2 regions of the Streptomyces sp. JH34 genome follow, and region 2 is predicted to be linked to the other one. Evidence: predicted binding sites of a transcription regulator. Region 2 holds the regulator's gene; the other holds the start of a gene.
The links. The regulator HrcA, encoded in region 2, represses chaperone genes, less so after heat shock. The targets are predictions, from matches to a motif close to TTNGCACTCNGNNNNNCNGAGTGCNAA.
Positions count from the first base shown of each region.

Region 1 (5,947 bases), 1.8 Mb from region 2:
GGCATCGAGCCGGTCACCCTCGACATCACCGACCCCGCGCACGTGGAGGCACTCGCCGAGCGGGTCACCGACGACACGCGCCCCCTGCACGCCCTCGTCAACAACGCCGGTGTCCAGGTGAACGCGCCGGTCGAGGTCCTGCCGGTGGCGGAGTGGCGGCAGGTGTTCGAGGTCAACCTGTTCGGCCACATCGCCGTCACCCAGGCGCTGCTGCCCGCACTGCTGCGCGGCAAGGGCCGCGTGATCAACATCAGTTCGATCGGCGGAAAGTTCGCCATGGCCACGTACGGCGCGTACGCCGGTGCGAAGTTCGCCCTGGAAGCGGTGAGCGACTCGCTCCGCCGGGAGGTCGCGCCGATGGGCGTACAGGTGGTCGTGGTCGAACCCGGCGGCGTCCGCACGGAGATGGCCGCCCGCGGGGTCGCGACGGCGAACCGTCTGGCCACCCTGATGACTCCGGACCAGGAGGAGCGCTACGGCGGCCTGGTCCGGGCGAACAACGGGCTGATGGCCTCGGGCACCGCATCGGGGCTGACCGCCGACGCCGCCGCCCGGGTCATCGCGAAGGCCGTGACGGTCCGCCGTCCGCGCACCCGCTACACCGCCGGCCGGGACGCCGCCCTGATCATCCGTCTGGGCCGGGTGCTGTCCGACCGCACGGTCGACCGCGTCCTCGCGGCCAACCTGCGTCGCCACTACCCGAAGGAGGCCATCGGCTGACGAACACACGGGACCGGCACGCGGCGGTCAGGCGCCCACCGTTCCGTCGACGCCCTCCCGGAGGAAGTCCGCGTGCCCGTTGTGGCGGCCGTACTCCAGCAGCACGTGCACCATCACCATGCGCAACGAGACGTCCTTACCCCAGCGCGGCTGGAGCCCCGTCAGGTCCAGGGATTCGGCCTGCCGCTCGATACGGCGCGAGCGCTCCACCTCGGCCTCCCAGGCGCCGAACGCCTCCGCCCGCGTGGAGGCACTCGCGTCGTACGCCGCCTGGAAGTCGATCCGGTCCGACCAGACCATGGGCGCGTCGTGGTCCTCGAACACCCGCCGGAACCAGGCACGTTCCACCTCGGCCATGTGGCGCACCAATCCGAGGAGGGAGAGCGCCGAAGGGGACATCGACCGCTGCCGCAACTGTTCGTCGTCCAGCCCTTCGCACTTCATGGCGAGGGTGGCGCGGTGGTAGTCGAGAAAGGCCCGCAGCGTCTCCCGCTCGCCGCCCGCGGTGGGCGGCCCTGTACGCACGTCGGTGGTCACCGGTCACTCTCCTTCACGATGGCAGGAAGTGTTCAGTATCCGGATCCACTTCGCAGTCGTACGCGGCGGCACCGCCCCCGGGCCGGACCGGCTCCGGCGCCTGCCTTACTCTCCTCCCGCACCGGCCGCTCGCGCCCGTGCCCCGCACAAGTGCCGAGGTGGCGTGTGTCGCGTTCCTGCCGGTCCCTCCTGGTCCTCGTCCCGCTCGCCCTCAGCCTCGTCTCCTGCGGCCGGTTCGCCGTCCCGCCGGTACCCGGCGGCGAGCCGGTCCTGCTCTCCCCGTCCCGGGCGGCCACGACGTGGACGGACGCCGAGGGCGGCACGCTGGAGCTGAAGGCGGACGGGACAACAGCCGCCCACCACGTCTGCAGCGACTTCGACATCGTCGACGGCACGGCGGAGCCCAGGTCCGGTCCGGGCACCTGGGAGAGCGAGGACGGGGAGGAAGGGACACGCGTCCATGTGTCGTTCGGGACCGATGACGAGAGCTTCGCCTACGAGGCGCTGCGCAAGGGCGGCACGCTCAAGCTCTGGACCTACGTCGGCGACCCCGACGAGGGGCGGCCGCTCTGCATACTGACCGCTCCCGCGAGGTGAGGGCGGCACGTACGACGACGCCGGCCCCCGGGAGGAATCCCGGGGGCCGGCGTCGCACGGATACTGCGGGTACTGCCTGGAGCGACTGATCCGAGGATCAGAAGTCCATGTCACCGCCCGGCATGCCGCCCGGAGCGGCCGCAGAGGCCTTCTCCGGCTTGTCGGCGATGACGGCCTCGGTGGTGAGGAAGAGCGCGGCGATGGACGCGGCGTTCTGCAGGGCGGAGCGCGTGACCTTCGCCGGGTCGAGAATGCCCTCGGCGATCATGTCGACGTACTCGCCGGTCGCGGCGTTGAGGCCGTGACCGATCGGCAGGTTGCGCACCTTCTCGACGACGACTCCACCCTCGAGACCACCGTTGACGGCGATCTGCTTGAGCGGGGCCTCCAGCGCGAGCTTGACGGCGTTGGCACCGGTGGCCTCGTCGCCCGTCAGGTCGAGCTTCTCGAAGACGGCCGAGGCCTGGAGCAGAGCCACGCCACCACCGGCGACGATGCCCTCCTCGACGGCGGCCTTGGCGTTGCGCACCGCGTCCTCGATGCGGTGCTTGCGCTCCTTGAGCTCCACCTCGGTGGCGGCGCCGGCCTTGATGACGGCCACGCCGCCGGCCAGCTTCGCGAGGCGCTCCTGGAGCTTCTCGCGGTCGTAGTCCGAGTCGGAGTTCTCGATCTCGGCACGGATCTGGTTGACGCGACCCTGGACCTGGTCGCTGTCACCGGCACCGTCGACGATCGTCGTCTCGTCCTTGGTGATGACGACCTTGCGGGCGCTGCCGAGCAGGTCCAGGCCGGCGTTCTCCAGCTTGAGACCGACCTCCTCGGAGATGACGGTGCCACCGGTGAGGATGGCGATGTCGCCGAGCATGGCCTTGCGACGGTCACCGAAGCCCGGAGCCTTGACGGCGACGGACTTGAAGGTGCCACGGATCTTGTTGACGACCAGCGTCGACAGAGCCTCGCCCTCGACGTCCTCCGCGATGATCAGCAGGGGCTTGCCCGACTGCATGACCTTCTCGAGCAGCGGAAGGAGGTCCTTCACGTTGCTGATCTTGGAGTTGACGATCAGGATGTACGGGTCGTCGAACGACGTCTCCATACGCTCCATGTCGGTGGCGAAGTACGCCGAGATGTAGCCCTTGTCGAAGCGCATACCCTCGGTGAGCTCGAGCTCCAGACCGAAGGTCTGGGACTCCTCGACGGTGATGACGCCTTCCTTGCCGACCTTGTCCATCGCCTCGGCGATCTTGGCGCCGATCTCGGTGTCGGCGGCGGAGATGGAGGCCGTCGAAGCGATCTGCTCCTTGGTCTCCACGTCCTTCGCCTGCTCCAGCAGAGCGGCGGAGACGGCCTCGACGGCCTTCTCGATGCCACGCTTCAGAGCCATCGGGTTGGCACCCGCGGCGACGTTGCGCAGGCCCTCGCGGACGAGCGCCTGGGCGAGAACGGTGGCGGTGGTCGTACCGTCGCCGGCGACGTCGTCCGTCTTCTTGGCGACCTCCTTGACCAGCTCCGCACCGATCTTCTCGTACGGGTCCTCGAGCTCGATCTCCTTGGCGATGGAAACACCATCGTTGGTGATCGTGGGCGCGCCCCACTTCTTCTCGAGGACGACGTTACGGCCCTTGGGGCCGAGGGTGACCTTGACGGCGTCGGCGAGCTGGTTCATCCCGCGCTCGAGACCGCGCCGTGCCTCCTCGTCGAACGCGATGATCTTGGCCATGTGAAGTGGTCCTCCCGGACAGGGGTGGATTCTCCGGACCGAGAGGCGCCCGCGACGGACGGCCAGCGTGCCAGGTGGTTCCTTGCCCCACCAAGCCTGCGGGCCTCACCGGCCCGGTCCAAGTTTCTGTCACTCTCACCTGGAGAGTGCTAACGCCAATGATTAGCACTCGACCCCTGCGAGTGCAAGCGTCCTCTTCGGGATGTGGACAACCTCGGGGCTCCGCCGCAGGTCGCGACGGGGGGCCCGGAGACGCACGTGAGGCCCGTCCCCCGGTGGGGGGTACGGGCCTCGCGCGTGTGAGTGTCGTTGGCCGACCGTGCCGAGCTCAGCCGACGGCGAGCTTGACCATGTCCGCCTGCGGCCCCTTCTGGCCTTGCGAGATCTCGAATTCAACTCGCTGACCCTCTTCGAGGGTGCGGTACCCGTCCATCTGGATCGCGCTGTAGTGGACGAAAACATCCGCACCACCGTCGACCGCGATGAAGCCGTACCCCTTCTCCGCGTTGAACCACTTGACGGTGCCCTGAGCCATGCCCAACTCCCCTATTACTGGCCCTTGCACGAGACCGCACTTCGCGGGCCCGGGTCAGAACTCACCCTCGACAGGAGAGGGTGGCGTGCGCCGGAACGCGTCGACCGCGGCCGAATGTATCTGCCCAACTGCCCTCTGCAACAGGTCAATCGGACGAGAATTCTGGGCACCGGCGACCGCACGCATAGGGGGAATTCATAGGATTCCAGGGCAAGTCGGGCCTGACAAAGGAGACTTATGCCTCAAGGCGTTCACGCACTTTGGCTACTTCTTGTCGCGGCAGGGCGCATTTCCGTATGCGGACAGCGCGGGCAACTGCGGGGACTTCCCCAACTGTACCGTGCTCAACCATGCAGAATGGCCCCCTCCGTTTCCCGTGGAGGGGGCCATCGTGTGAATGCCGTGCGGCCGGACCGCGACGAGCGGCCCGCACCGTCCCGCCGTCAGCCTCCGGCGACGGCCGGGATGATCGAGACGCCGGCGCCGTCCGGGGTGACCGCGTCCAGACCGCCCTCGAAGCGCACGTCGTCGTCGTTGACGTACACGTTGACGAAACGGCGCAGCTTGCCCTGGTCGTCCAGGACGCGGGCGCCGATGCCCGGGTGGTTCTGCTCCAGGGACGCGATGACCTCCGAGAGGGTCGCCCCCTCGGCCGGGACCTCGGCCTGACCGCCCGTGTAGGTGCGGAGGATGGTGGGGATACGGACCTTGACGCTCATGTGGGTGCCTTCCTTCGGTCTCGGGTGGTCAGCTCGCGGCGGCGAGGCCGGCGTCGCGGAACGCGTCCAGGCTGGGCCGGATCGTCGCCGACAGTCCGGTCGTCGGGGCGACCGCGTCGAGCGTCTTCAGGCCGTCTCCGGTGTTCAGGACGACGGTGGTCAGGGACGGGTCGAGCAGACCGGCCTCGATGAGCTTCTTCGTCACACCGACGGTCACCCCGCCCGCGGTCTCCGCGAAGATGCCCTCGGTGCGGGCCAGCAGCTTGATCGCGTCGACGACCTGCTCGTCGTTCACGTCCTCCACGGCGCCGCCGGTGCGCCGGGCGATGTCCAGGACGTACGGGCCGTCGGCCGGGTTGCCGATCGCCAGGGACTTGGCGATGGTGTTCGGCTTCTGCGGGCGCACCACGTCGTGGCCGGCCTTGAAGGCGGTGGAGACCGGGGAGCAGCCCTCGGCCTGGGCGCCGAAGATCTTGTACGGCTTGTCCTCGACGAGGCCGAGCTTGATCAGCTCCTGCAGGCCCTTGTCGATCTTCGTGAGCTGCGAGCCGGACGCGATGGGGATGACGAGCTGGTCGGGCAGCTGCCAGCCGAGCTGTTCACAGATCTCGTACGCCAGGGTCTTGGAACCCTCGCCGTAGTACGGCCGCAGGTTGACGTTGACGAAGCCCCAGCCCTCGCCGAGCGGGTCGCCGATGAGCTCCGAGCAGAAGCGGTTGACGTCGTCGTAGTTGCCCTCGATGCCGACCAGTTCGCCGCCGTACACCGCGGCCATGACGACCTTGCCCTGTTCCAGGTCGTGCGGGATGAACACGCAGGAGCGGAAACCGGCGCGGGCCGCGGCGGCACCCACCGCACCGGCCAGGTTGCCGGTGGAGGAGCAGGAGAGGGTGGTGAACCCGAAGGCACGGGCGGCCTCGACGGCGATGGCGACGACACGGTCCTTGAAGGAGTGCGTCGGGTTGCCGGAGTCGTCCTTGACGTACAGACCGCCGGTCACGCCCAGCTCACGTGCGAGGTTGTCGGCCTTGACCAGCTTCGTGAAGCCGGGGTTGATGTTGGGCTTGTCCGCCACATCGGACGGGACGGGCAGCAGCGGCGCGTAGCGCCAGATGTTGT
Region 1 covers NZ_JAJSOO010000001.1:3,267,032-3,272,978, forward strand. Annotated here, with positions in the region: gene LWJ43_RS14385 (SDR family oxidoreductase) at 1-720, shown strand, start outside; gene LWJ43_RS14390 (DinB family protein) at 748-1,257, opposite strand; gene LWJ43_RS14395 (hypothetical protein) at 1,423-1,854, shown strand; gene groL (chaperonin GroEL) at 1,952-3,574, opposite strand; gene LWJ43_RS14405 (cold-shock protein) at 3,903-4,109, opposite strand; gene LWJ43_RS14410 (MoaD/ThiS family protein) at 4,553-4,828, opposite strand; gene thrC (threonine synthase) at 4,857-5,947, opposite strand, start outside.
Region 1: a site for HrcA is predicted at 3,737-3,763, ahead of groL (chaperonin GroEL). Genes of this name have one in related genera too.

Region 2 (5,947 bases):
CCCCGGCCCGGCACCGCGACGACCGCCGCGGTGGCCTGCTCGATGGCGGCGAGCAGCCGTGATCGGGGAAAGACGAACGGCTTGTACTGCGAGGTGCCCCGGGTCTCCCAGGGCCGCTCCGTGAGGGTGCGGACCATGGCGAGCGCCGCCTCGTACGGGGTGTCGCCGCCGCCGTCGAGGAGCTTCACCGGGACCCTGCGCAGCTGGTTCGCCCGGTGGACCTGGCGGACGATCTGCTCGACCCTGGCGTCGGTCTCCGGGCCGGCGGAGGCGTCCTCGGCCTGTGCGACGACCAGCGGCATCACCGGCCGGTTGACCCGGTACTGGTCGATCAGCTGCTGCATGAGGTGGAAGACGGCGGAGGCCGCCTCGTTCTCCGCACTGTCCCGCCACACTTCGCGCGTCATCAGCCCCCGTGCCTTCCCCTGAGCCCGGCCCTGCCGTCATCACTCAATAACGGATGGTCCATGTGTGGCGCAGGTGTTCACGGGGATCGGTACCGATTCCTCCTCGATGCTCCCGGGGACATCAGGCAGGAAGAGTGACGAAGTCGATCAATTCCTCCACGCGGCCGAGCAGTTGAGGCTCCAGGTCCTTGTAGGAGCTGACCCTGGAGAGGATGTGCTGCCACGCGGCCCCCGTGTTCTCCGGCCAGCCCAGGGCCCGGCACACGCCCGTCTTCCAGTCCTGGCCGCGCGGTACGACGGGCCACGCGGGGATGCCCACGGACGACGGCTTCACGGCCTCCCACACGTCGATGTAGGGATGCCCCACCACGAGCACGTCCGCGCCGGTGACCTGGGCGGCGATCCGGGACTCCTTCGATCCGGGGACCAGGTGGTCGACCAGCACGCCGAGCCGGGCGTCCGGGCCGGGCGAGAACTCCCGCACGATCGCCGGGAGGTCGTCGACGCCCTCCAGGTACTCCACGACCACGCCCTCGATGCGCAGGTCGTCGCCCCAGACCCGCTCCACGAGCTCGGCGTCGTGCCGCCCCTCCACGTAGATCCGGCCCGCGCGCGCCACCCGTGCCCGCGCCCCGGGGACCGCCACCGAACCGGAGGCGGTCCGCGCCGGGCGGACCGGGCCGCCGGCCGACGGACGTACGAGCGTGACCACCTTCCCCTCCAGCAGGAAGCCGCGCGGCTCCATGGGGAAGGCCCGGTGCTTGCCGAAGCGGTCCTCCAGCGTGACCGTCGGCCCCTGCGCCGTCTTCTCGCACCGGATCACCGCGCCGCAGAAGCCGCTGACGGCCTCCTCGACGACCAGGTCGGGCTCGGCGGGCACCTCGGGGGCGGGGGCGGACTTCTTCCACGGCGGAGTCAGGTCCGGCTGGTAGCTGCGCATGGCACGACGATAAGCGGACGCCCGTTCACGACACGCCGAAGCGCGCGGCCAGTCGATCACGCTGCGCCCGTACGAACGCCGCGTCCACGACCGCCCCGTGTCCCGGCACGTACAGCGCGTCCTCGCCGCCCAGCTCGAGCAGCCGGTCCAGAGCGGCAGGCCAGTGCGTGGGGACCGCGTCCCGGCCCGCCTGAGGTTCGCCCGACTCCTCGACCAGGTCGCCGCAGAGCACCACGACGGGGGAGCCCGGCACCAGCACCGCCAGGTCGTGACCGCTGTGCCCGGGGCCCACATTGGCCAGCAGCACCTGGAACCCGTCACCGAGGTCGAGCGTCCACTCGCCGCTCACCTGATGACGGGGGGCCACCAGGGCGTCCGTGGCCGCCGTGGCGTCCGCCTCGCTCATCCCGTGCCGCAGCGCGTCCGCGCGCAGCTCCGCGGCCCCTCGCGCCAGGAGATCCGCCGTCCCGACCGCACCGTAGACCTCCGCCCCGGAGAAGGCGGCGGTGCCCAGCACATGGTCGAAGTGCGGATGGCTCAGTGCGATATGCGTCACTCTCCGGCCCAGCAGGGCCTCCGCCTGCGTCCGCAGCTCCACACCTTCCCGGAGTGTCGAACCCGTGTCGTAGAGCAGCACGCCGTCCGCTCCGGCCACCAGTGCCGCGGTCGCGTCCCAGACGGGCAGGCGCCGTCGCCCCGTGCCGTCGCCCAACCGCTCCCAGCCGAACTCTTCCCAAGAGACGTCCATACCGCGACGCTATCGGCAACGACCTGCACAGTCCCACGACGGCGTGACCGGTCGCCCTTGCCCCGGCCCCACCCCGCCCCCGTACACTGACCGGGGGGATTGCTGGCACTCGAACGCACAGAGTGCCAGGCAGACGCCAGGAAGAACCACAGCTGGAGGTGTGCGCGGTGCTCAGCGAACGCAGACTCGAAGTGCTGCGCGCCATCGTCCAGGACTATGTCGGCACCGAGGAGCCCGTCGGCTCCAAGGCGCTCACGGAGCGGCACCGCCTCGGGGTCTCCCCGGCGACCGTCCGCAACGACATGGCGGTGCTGGAGGACGAGGGCTTCATCGCCCAGCCGCACACGAGTGCGGGGCGTATTCCGACGGACAAGGGCTACCGTCTCTTCGTCGACAAGCTCGCGGGCGTCAAGCCCCTGTCGTCGCCGGAGCGCCGGGCCATCCAGAATTTCCTCGACGGCGCGGTCGACCTCGACGACGTCGTGGGCCGCACGGTCCGGCTGCTCGCGCAGTTGACCAGACAGGTCGCCGTCGTGCAGTACCCCTCGCTGACCCGGTCGACGGTCCGGCACGTGGAGCTGCTGTCGCTGGCCCCCGCGCGGCTGATGCTCGTCCTGATCACGGACACGGGCAGGGTCGAGCAGCGTATGATCGACTGCCCTGCACCGTTCGGTGACACGTCCCTGGCCGATCTGCGGGCCCGGCTCAACAGTCGGGTCGTCGGACGACGCTTCGCGGACGTCCCGCGGCTGGTGCAGGACCTGCCGGAGTCCTTCGAGACCGAGGACCGGGGAACCGTTTCGACGGTGCTCTCCGTTCTCCTGGAGACTCTGGTCGAGGAAACGGAGGAGCGGCTGATCATCGGCGGCACCTCCAACCTCACCCGCTTCGGGCACGACTTCCCTGTGATGATCCGGCCGGTGCTGGAGGCACTGGAGGAGCAGGTCGTGCTGCTGAAGCTGCTGGGTGAGGCTACGGATTCGGGCATGACCGTACGGATCGGGCACGAGAACGCCCACGAGGGCCTCAACGCCACGTCCGTCGTCGCGGTCGGCTACGGTTCGGGCGACGAGGCAGTCGCCAAACTCGGCGTGGTCGGACCGACCCGCATGGACTACCCCGGAACGATGGGAGCGGTACGCGCAGTGGCACGTTACGTCGGACAGATCCTGGCGGAGTCGTAGGTGGCCACGGACTACTACGCCGTACTCGGCGTGCGCCGCGACGCTTCCCAGGACGAGATCAAGAAGGCATTCCGCAGGCTCGCGCGCGAGCTGCACCCGGATGTCAACCCCGATCCGAAGACCCAGGAGCGGTTCAAGGAGATCAACGCCGCCTACGAGGTGTTGTCGGACCCGCAGAAGAAGCAGGTCTACGACCTCGGCGGCGACCCGCTCTCCCAGTCGGGCGGCGGCGGTGGGGCCGGTGGCTTCGGCGCCGGCGGCTTCGGCAACTTCAGCGACATCATGGACGCGTTCTTCGGCAACGCGACCCAGCGCGGGCCCCGTTCGCGGACCCGGCGCGGCCAGGACGCCATGATCAGGCTGGAGATCGACCTCAACGAGGCGGCCTTCGGCACGACCAAGGACATCCAGGTCGACACGGCCGTCGTCTGCACCACCTGCAGTGGCGAGGGCGCCGCACCCGGCACCTCCGCGCAGACCTGTGACATGTGCCGCGGCCGCGGTGAGGTCTCCCAGGTCACCCGGTCCTTCCTCGGCCAGGTCATGACCTCGCGCCCCTGCCCGCAGTGCCAGGGCTTCGGCACGGTCGTGCCGACCCCGTGCCCGGAGTGCGCCGGTGACGGCCGCATCCGCTCGCGGCGCACCCTCACCGTGAAGATCCCCGCAGGTGTCGACAACGGCACCCGGATCCAGCTCGCGGGAGAGGGCGAGGTCGGCCCCGGCGGCGGCCCCGCCGGCGACCTGTACGTCGAGATCCACGAGGTCTCGCACGCCGTGTTCCAACGCCGCGGCGACGACCTCCACTGCACGGTCACCATCCCGATGACCGCCGCGGCGCTGGGCACCCAGGTGCCGCTGGAGACGCTCGACGGCCTGGAGGAGATCGACATCCGGCCGGGCACCCAGTCCGGCCAGTCGGTCCCGCTGCACGGGCGCGGCATCACCCACCTGCGCGGTGGGGGACGCGGCGACCTGATCGTGCACGTCGAGGTCATGACCCCGACGAAGATGGACCCCGAGCAGGAGCGCCTCCTGCGGGAGCTGGCCAAGCTGCGCGGCGAGGAGCGGCCCACGGGCCAGTTCCAGCCGGGACAGCAGGGGCTGTTCTCCCGCCTGAAGGACGCCTTCAACGGCCGCTGAACCCCTTCACCGCGACGCCCGCCGGTCCTGTACCGGCGGGCGTCGCCGTGTCCGCGGCCGCGCTTCCGTCCGAGTGAAAGGGCTGATTCGGCACGATCCGCCGGACGTGGCACGATGCGGTCATGTCCTCGCCGCTCACCGATCTCTGCCGGTACCCGATCGTGCAGGCCCCGATGGCGGGGGGAGCCTCCCGGCCGGAGCTGGCCGCGGCGGTCTCAGAGGCCGGAGGGCTGGGGTTCCTCGCCGCCGGCTACAAGACGGCGGACGGGATGTACAACGAGATCAAACAGCTCCGGAGGATGACCGGCCGGCCCTTCGGCGTCAACCTCTTCATGCCGCAGCCCCTCGTCGCCGACCCCGGCGCCGTCGAGGTCTACCGCCACCAGCTCGCCGGCGAGGCGGCCTGGTACGAGACCCCCCTCGGCGACCCGGACGCGGGCGGGGACGACGGCTACGACGCCAAGGTCGCGATCCTGCTGCACGACCCCGTGCCCGTGGTCTCCTTCACCTTCGGCTGCCCCACCCGCGAGGTACTCGACGCGTTCGCCGCCGCCGGCACGCTCACCGTCGTCACGGTCACCTCGCCCCAGGAGGCGCGGAACGCCCGATGGTCGGGTGCCGGCGCGCTCTGCGTCCAGGGCACCGAGGCCGGCGGCCACCAGTCCACGCACCGTGACGACCCCCAGGGCGGCCTCAGCGGCACCGGACTGCTCGCCCTGCTCGCGGAGATCCGCGAGTCCGTCGAACTGCCGCTCGTCGCGGCCGGAGGGCTGATGCGCGGCTCCCAGATCACCGCCGTCCTGGCGGCCGGGGCCGACGCCGCGCAGCTCGGCACGGCGTTCCTGCCCTGCCCGGAGTCGGGGGCGCACCCGCTGCACAAAGAGGCCCTGACCAACCCGCTGTTCGTGACGACGACCCTGACCCGGGCGTTCTCCGGCCGCCCCGCACGCGGACTGGTCAACCGGTTCGTGCGGGAGCACGGCCCGTACGCACCCGCCGCCTACCCGCAGGTGCACCAGCTGACCGGCGGACTGCGCAGGGCGGCGGCGGAGGCCGGGGACGCCCAGGGCATGGCCCTCTGGGCGGGCCAGGGACACCGGCTGGCACGCGAGCTGCCCGCCGGGGAACTCGTGAACCTGCTCGTCGCGGAAACGGAAGCCGCGCGTGCGGCAGTGAGTGTGAGGAGTGCCCGGTGACGGCACCTGTCTTCGTCGTCGAACAGCTCCCCGGTGGGCCGGAGTTCGTCCTGGACGGACCTGAGGGGCGGCACGCCGTGTCGGTGAGACGGCTGAACCCGGGGGAGGACCTCGTCCTGACCGACGGCCGGGGCCGCTGGGCGGAAGGCGTCGTCCGGGCGGCCGAGGGCAAGGACCGGCTGCTGGTCACCGGTCTGGAGACCGTCCACGAGGAGCCGGCACCGGCACCCCGCATCACCGTCGTGCAGGCACTGCCCAAGGGGGACCGCGGTGAGCTCGCCGTGGAGACCATGACCGAGACGGGCGTCGACGTGATCGTGCCCTGGCAGGCC
Region 2 covers NZ_JAJSOO010000001.1:5,079,225-5,085,171, forward strand. Annotated here, with positions in the region: gene LWJ43_RS22630 (ABC transporter substrate-binding protein) at 1-407, opposite strand, end outside; gene LWJ43_RS22635 (DUF3097 domain-containing protein) at 529-1,347, opposite strand; gene LWJ43_RS22640 (MBL fold metallo-hydrolase) at 1,373-2,095, opposite strand; gene hrcA (heat-inducible transcriptional repressor HrcA) at 2,263-3,279, shown strand; gene dnaJ (molecular chaperone DnaJ) at 3,280-4,419, shown strand; gene LWJ43_RS22655 (nitronate monooxygenase) at 4,542-5,615, shown strand; gene LWJ43_RS22660 (16S rRNA (uracil(1498)-N(3))-methyltransferase) at 5,612-5,947, shown strand, end outside.